Regions from separate parts of the Megasphaera sp. An286 genome, predicted to be linked through region 2. Evidence: riboswitches for the same ligand, from Rfam matches in the RefSeq annotation. Region 2 holds a riboswitch; each other region holds the start of a gene.
What was found. Region 2 has a riboswitch for S-adenosylmethionine ahead of B5F80_RS05925 (MetQ/NlpA family ABC transporter substrate-binding protein). Riboswitches for the same ligand answer to the same signal wherever they lie in the genome.
Positions count from the first base shown of each region.

Region 1: it holds a riboswitch for S-adenosylmethionine, as region 2 does, so the genes downstream of both, B5F80_RS04505 (MetQ/NlpA family ABC transporter substrate-binding protein) here and B5F80_RS05925 (MetQ/NlpA family ABC transporter substrate-binding protein) in region 2, are expected to answer to the same signal.
Region 3: it holds a riboswitch for S-adenosylmethionine, as region 2 does, so the genes downstream of both, metK (methionine adenosyltransferase) here and B5F80_RS05925 (MetQ/NlpA family ABC transporter substrate-binding protein) in region 2, are expected to answer to the same signal.

Region 1 covers NZ_NFIY01000006.1:89,674-91,870, forward strand. The annotation lists gene B5F80_RS04500 (C-GCAxxG-C-C family protein) at 1-367, opposite strand, end outside; SAM riboswitch class I at 534-629, shown strand; gene B5F80_RS04505 (MetQ/NlpA family ABC transporter substrate-binding protein) at 733-1,566, shown strand; gene metF (methylenetetrahydrofolate reductase [NAD(P)H]) at 1,716-2,197, shown strand, end outside.
Region 2 covers NZ_NFIY01000010.1:2,752-4,948, reverse strand. The annotation lists gene B5F80_RS05935 (hypothetical protein) at 1-266, shown strand, start outside; gene rbr (rubrerythrin) at 413-949, shown strand; SAM riboswitch class I at 1,098-1,196, shown strand; gene B5F80_RS05925 (MetQ/NlpA family ABC transporter substrate-binding protein) at 1,327-2,145, shown strand.
Region 3 covers NZ_NFIY01000004.1:94,453-96,649, forward strand. The annotation lists gene coaBC (bifunctional phosphopantothenoylcysteine decarboxylase/phosphopantothenate--cysteine ligase CoaBC) at 1-626, shown strand, start outside; SAM riboswitch class I at 704-806, shown strand; gene metK (methionine adenosyltransferase) at 862-2,052, shown strand; gene priA (primosomal protein N') at 2,178-2,197, shown strand, end outside.

The DNA of each region.
Region 1 (2,197 bases), on a different contig from region 2:
CGACCATGAGCTCCGGACAGGATACGGGGCCGCCGTTGGCCGGGCTCTTGAGGACGCGGCAGCACGACGCGTGGAACTTACCCATCCACAGCTGATAAAATTCCTTTACGGGAGCGTAGATTTCCGCCTTGGTCTTTTCTTCCGGCGTATTGCGGCCTACGAGAAGGCCCAGGATATGGCAGGCGCCGTTCAGGGCGCCGCAGAGACAGCCCGAGCCGCCGACGCCGCCGCCCATGACCGATACCATGCGGAACACGTCGTCCGACAGGTTGAGGCCGTAATATTCATTGCAGGCCTTTAATACCGTTTCGGAACAGTTATTACCGCCTTGCTGGTATTTTTTTACTACGTCTTGAATCGATTCCATTTCGTATTACCTCCTAATGCAATATCTCGTCCTTTGATTATATCACATTTTTGCCGTTCTGCCCGTTACTTTCGTTCTCGTCATATCAGGCCGGCAGGCTATGCAAATATAGCAATTTGACAAATCTGAGATTCATGATACACTATGTTCAAGACAATTTTACATCCTTTTATCCAGAGCGGCGGAGGGACTGGCCCAATGAAGCCCGGCAACCGATAACGACGGTGCTAATTCCTGCGGATTGATTTCCGAGAGATAAAGACCCTGCGACGATACCTCTTTCTCTTGGGAAAGGGGCTTTTTTCATGGGATAAAAGGCTAAACGGTCTTACGCCATATCATTTTATATTTAGGAGGAATCATTTATGAAGCATTTCAAAAAACTTACCGTCCTGGCCGCTGCGGCTCTCTGCGCGCTGGCCGTATTGGCCGCCGGCTGCGGCAGCGACGCCCCGGCAGGCGGCAAAGAGTCGACGCAGAATAAGGTCCTGACCGTCGGCGCGACGCCCGTTCCCCACGCGGAAATCTTAAACGAAATCAAGCCCCTCTTAGCCAAGGACGGCATCGATTTGAAGATCATCGAATTTACAGATTACGTCAAGCCGAATCTGGCCCTGAACGACAAGGAGCTGGACGCCAACTTCTTCCAGCACGGCCCCTACATGGAAACGTTCAATAAAGAACACGGCACGCAGCTCAAGGCCATCTGCAAGGTCCACATCGAACCGATGGGCATTTACTCCCATAAAGTCGCCAAACTGGACGAATTGGCAAACGGCGCGAAGGTCGCCATCCCCAACGACCCGACCAACGGCGGCCGGGCCTTGCTCATCCTGCAGAAGGCCGGCCTGATTTCCCTGAAGGATAACGGCAGCATCACCTCTACGGTACAGGACATCGTGAAAAACGACAAAAACCTCCAGTTCGTCGAATTGGAAGCCGCCCAGATTCCCCGCTCCATTGACGACGTAGACATCGCCGTCATCAACACGAACTTCGCCATGGAAGCCGGCCTCAATCCGCTGAAGGACGCGATTTTCCTCGAAGATAAAGACTCGCCGTACGCTAACATCTTAGCCATCCACGAAGGCGACGAAAACCGCCCGGAAATCCAGGCTCTCGTCAAAGCCCTCCAGTCTCCGGAAGTGAAGAAATTCATCGAAGACAAATACCAGGGAGCCATTCTGCCCAGCTTCTAATACAACACACATATATATTCATGCAAAAGGGCCTCGTTCCAGGCCCTTTTGTTATACATACGGCCATACTTCATGATATAATATAAACAAAAACACGCGGCTGTACTCGTGCTTACCCCCTGTCAGCTATGCAGCAAGGAGCAATATATATGCGCACAAATGAATTATTTGCCAAAAAAACAGTCTTTTCCTTTGAAGTCTTCCCGCCCAAGCCGGATACGCCCATCGAGACGATTTACGCCGCTTTAGACGAGCTGAGCCAGCTTTATCCCGATTTCATCAGTGTCACCTGCGGCGCCAGCGGAAGCGGCAGCGGCGGCAACCGCACCGTCGAAGTGGCCTCGGCTATCAAGCACACCTACGGCTGCGAAACGGCGGCTCATATGCCCTGTATCTACCTGACCGAAGATGACGCCCTGCGCACGTTGGACGAGCTGAAAAAGGCGGGCATCGAAAATATCCTGGCCCTGCGGGGCGACGAAACGCCGGGCCGCGAACGAGCCCATGTCTTCGAACATGCCAGCGATCTCGTAGCCTTCATCAAGCGGAACGCCCCGGAATTCAACGTCATCGGCGCCTGCTATCCTGAAGGCCATACGGAAGCCCAGACGATGGCCGCCGACATCCGCAA
Region 2 (2,197 bases):
TGACCGACACGGCGAAAGATACGCAGAGCACCTTGTCCGACACGCTGAACGACACCCTCGAAACGTTCTCCTCGTCCCACGCCGACATCGACGCCATAAAAAAGGAAGCCGAAAGCAGGCTTTCCTCTAAGGCCGAAGATGCCGAACAGGCCGTTTCCGAGCCGAAGCGTTCCGTATCCCGCGAAAGCAGCAAGGACACGGAATCGAAACACACTGACGATGCCAAAGAGCCGCGGCGCTCTGAGTCGGACACAGTGAAAGAATAATTTTTTTCATATTTTATTAAAAAATAATTATTATCCATTGATTTTATTTTGCAAATAGAGTATAATGTACTCAGAGGTCAGGAAAGAGACCTGACAAGAGGCAGCACAGGCTGCGAGTTTACGTATGAAATTATGGAGGTATCGATATGGAATTAAAAGGAAGCAAAACTGAAAAAAACTTAATGGCAGCATTTGCCGGCGAATCCCAAGCAAGAAATAAATACACCTATTATGCAAGCGTAGCGAAAAAAGCCGGCTACGAACAGATCAAAGCCTTCTTTGAAGAAACAGCCAACAACGAAAAAGAACACGCTAAAATCTGGTTCAAACTGCTCAACGACGGCATGCCGAACGACATCGACGCGCTGAAAGATGCCGCCGCAGGCGAACATTACGAATGGACGGAAATGTATCCGACCTTCGCAAAAGAAGCCAGAGAAGAAGGCTTCGAACACATCGCCTACCTGTTTGAAAAAGTAGCGGAAATCGAAAAACACCATGAAGAACGCTACCTGGCCCTCTTGGCCAACATCGAAAACGGCACGGTCTTCAAGAAACCGGCGACGAAAACATGGGTATGCCGCAACTGCGGATTTATCGTCGAAGGCGAAGAAGCTCCGGAAGTATGCCCGGTCTGTGCCCATCCGCAAGCTTTCTTTGAATTGAAAAACGATAACTACTAAACCACCATATATAACGAGACACCATCACACATCCAAAAGCGGAGGCAGGAATCCTGCCTCCGTCTTTTGTCGTCGGAAAAATTCTGCTGCCAAAACATTGACATTCGGCACAAGAGATGGTATGATTTTTATCAACAATCATATATTGATTTCATCAAGAGCAGCCGAGGGAATGGCCCTATGACGCTGCGGCAACCCCCAAATGGGATAGGTGCCAAGTCCAGCGGATACATCCGACAGATGAACACATACGTAACCAAAGCCGTCATCTGTCGACGGCTTTTCTTTTTACCCGTATCATCGCCGGCCCATCCTATGGCAGGCCATCCTGCCTCTTGCCATGTGATTGATTCAGTATCAGAAAGGATGAACAACTCATGAACTCTTCTATCAAAAAACTCCTTGCTGCGGCCCTCATCGCCGCGACCTGCGTATTTGCCGCCGGCTGCGGCAGCTCCGACAGCGGCTCGGCCGACAAAAAGGAAATCGCCATCGGCGTAACGGCCGGCCCCCATGCGGAAGTCATGGAACAAGTAGCTAAAGAAGCAGAAAAACAAGGCCTGACCATCAAGGTCGTCGAATTCAACGATTTTGTACAGCCCAACAAAGCCTTGGCCGAAGGCGATTTGGATATGAACTCCATGCAGCATCAGCCCTACCTCGACAACGTCGTCAAAAACCAGGGCATGAAGCTGACCTCTATCGGCAAGACCATTATCCTGCCCATGGCCGTATATTCCCACAAATATAAAAACATCAGCGAAGTCGCCGACGGCGCTAAGGTTACCATTCCGAACGACCCGACCAACGGCGGCCGCGCCCTCCTGCTCCTGCAGCAAGTCGGCCTCATCACCCTTAAAAACGGCACCTCCGTCGACGCCTCCGTACCGGATGTCGTAAACAATCCGAAGCACCTCGAATTCATCGAGCTCGACGCCGCCCAGATTCCCCGTTCCCTCGACGATACGGACTTGGCCTGCGTCAACACGAACTACGCCATCCCGGCCGGCTTAAACCCGCAGAAGGATTCCCTCCTCGTAGAAGACAAGGATTCGCCGTACGCTAACATCATGGTCGTCCGCGAAGATGAAGCCAATAACGAAACGTATAAAAAAGTCCTGGCTATCTACCAGTCTGAACCGATTAAAAAATTCATCAACGAACACTTCCAAGGCACGATTCTCCCGGCATTCTAAGAGAAACGGACATCGAGCCACCACGGCATAGCCCCTCGCGGCTATGCCGTTT
Region 3 (2,197 bases), on a different contig from region 2:
GCACGCGCGAACCTATCGACCCGGTCCGCTTTATCGGCAACCATTCCAGCGGCCGCATGGGCTTTGCCATCGCTAAAGCCGCAGCCTTTGCCGGCGCAGACGTCACCTTGGTCGCCGGCAGCAACGACCATCTGAAGACGCCGGCCGGCGTAGCGCGCCGCATCGACGTAGGCAGCACCAACGACATGAAGGCCGCCGTCGATTCGTATTACGACGACTGCGATCTGGTCATCAAGTCGGCTGCTGTCGCCGATTACCGTTCGGCTCATCCGGCAGCGAATAAGATCAAGAAATCCGACGAAACGCTGACCTTGACGATGGCTAAAAACCCGGACATCCTGTACGGCTTGGGCCAGCGCAAGGCCCATCAGGTTCTCATCGGCTTTGCTGCCGAAACGACGAACCTCATCGAGTACGGCACGGCTAAGTTAAAGAAGAAGAACCTCGACATGCTCGTCGCCAACGACGTCAGCGCCGAAGGGGCCGGCTTCCAGGGCACGACGAATATCGCCACCTTCCTGTTCCCTGACGGCTCGATGGAAAAGCTCGAGAAAATGGACAAGGAAGACCTGGCGGCGGTCATCGTAGAACGGGCCGCGGCGATTTTAGCCAAAAAAAATCAGTAATCGAGGCCATGATTTTTCGAATAGGTCTTGCATAATTCCTCTTGTTAGTATACAATAGGTCAAGTGAATAAAATATTTAACCATCAAGAGCTGTGGAGGGATTGGCCCGATGATGCAGCAGCAACCTTCAGTGAATGAAAGGTGCTAAATCCAACAGTGTAGCGTACTGAAAGATGGGCTGATACATACCCCTCTTTTCAGAGGGGATTTTTTTTGAACGCATAAGGAGGATATAATGGCAAAGAATCGTGAATTTTTTACGTCTGAATCCGTAACCGAAGGCCATCCCGACAAAATGGCCGACCAAATCTCTGACGGCATTTTGGATGCAATTTTGGAAAAAGATAAAAACGCCCGCGTCGCCTGCGAAACTCTCGTAACGACGGGCATGGTACACGTCGTAGGCGAAATTTCCACGACGTGCTACGTAGATATTCCGCACATCGTGCGCGAAACGGTCCGCAGCATCGGCTATACCCGCGCAAAATACGGCTTTGACTGCGATACGTGCGGCGTCCTCGTCTCCCTGGACGAACAGTCCCCGGACATCGCCATGGGCGTCGACGAAGCGCAGGAAAAGAAATCCGGCACGACGGATAAATTCGATTCGATCGGCGCCGGCGACCAGGGCATGATGTTCGGCTATGCGACGAACGAAACGGACGACTACATGCCGCTGCCGATTTCTCTGGCTCATCGCCTGTCCCGCCGTCTGGCCAAGGTCCGCAAAGACGGCACGCTGCCGTACCTCCGTCCGGACGGAAAGACGCAGGTAACGGTTGAATACGAAGACGGCAAGCCCGTCCGCATCGACACCATCGTCATTTCGGCTCAGCACAGCCCGGAAGTTACGCGCGAACAGATTGAAAAAGATTTGCTCGAATACGTCATCAAGCCGGAACTTCCCGAAGGGTTGTTCGACGACCAGACGAAGCTGTTCATCAACCCGACAGGCCGCTTCGTCATCGGCGGTCCTCAGGGTGACTCCGGCCTTACGGGCCGCAAGATCATCGTCGACACCTACGGCGGCATGGCTCGTCACGGCGGCGGCGCTTTCTCCGGCAAGGACCCCACAAAGGTAGACCGCTCGGCAGCTTATGCAGCCCGCTATGTGGCGAAGAACATCGTAGCCGCAGGCTTGGCGGATAAATGCGAAATCCAGCTGGCCTATGCCATCGGCGTAGCCCATCCCGTTTCTATCCACGTAGAAACCTTCGGTACGGGCAAAGTCGAAAACGAAAAGATTGTCGAATTGATCCGCAAACACTTCGACCTCCGTCCGGCCGGCATCATCGAAATGCTCGACCTGCAGCGCCCGATTTACAAACAGACGGCCGCTTACGGTCATTTCGGCCGCAACGATCTGAACCTGCCTTGGGAACAGCTCGACAAAGCCGACGTTCTCCGTCAGGAAGCCGGCTTATAAGACTGGACCATCTCAGAGGAATCATGCCTTCCAGGTGGCATGGCTGAATTAAATATGATACAATGTATAGGGGCTTGCTTCGTCAAGTCCCTATCTTTATGTTATACAAACGCAGGAGCAGGGCTATGGTAGCAGACATCATCAT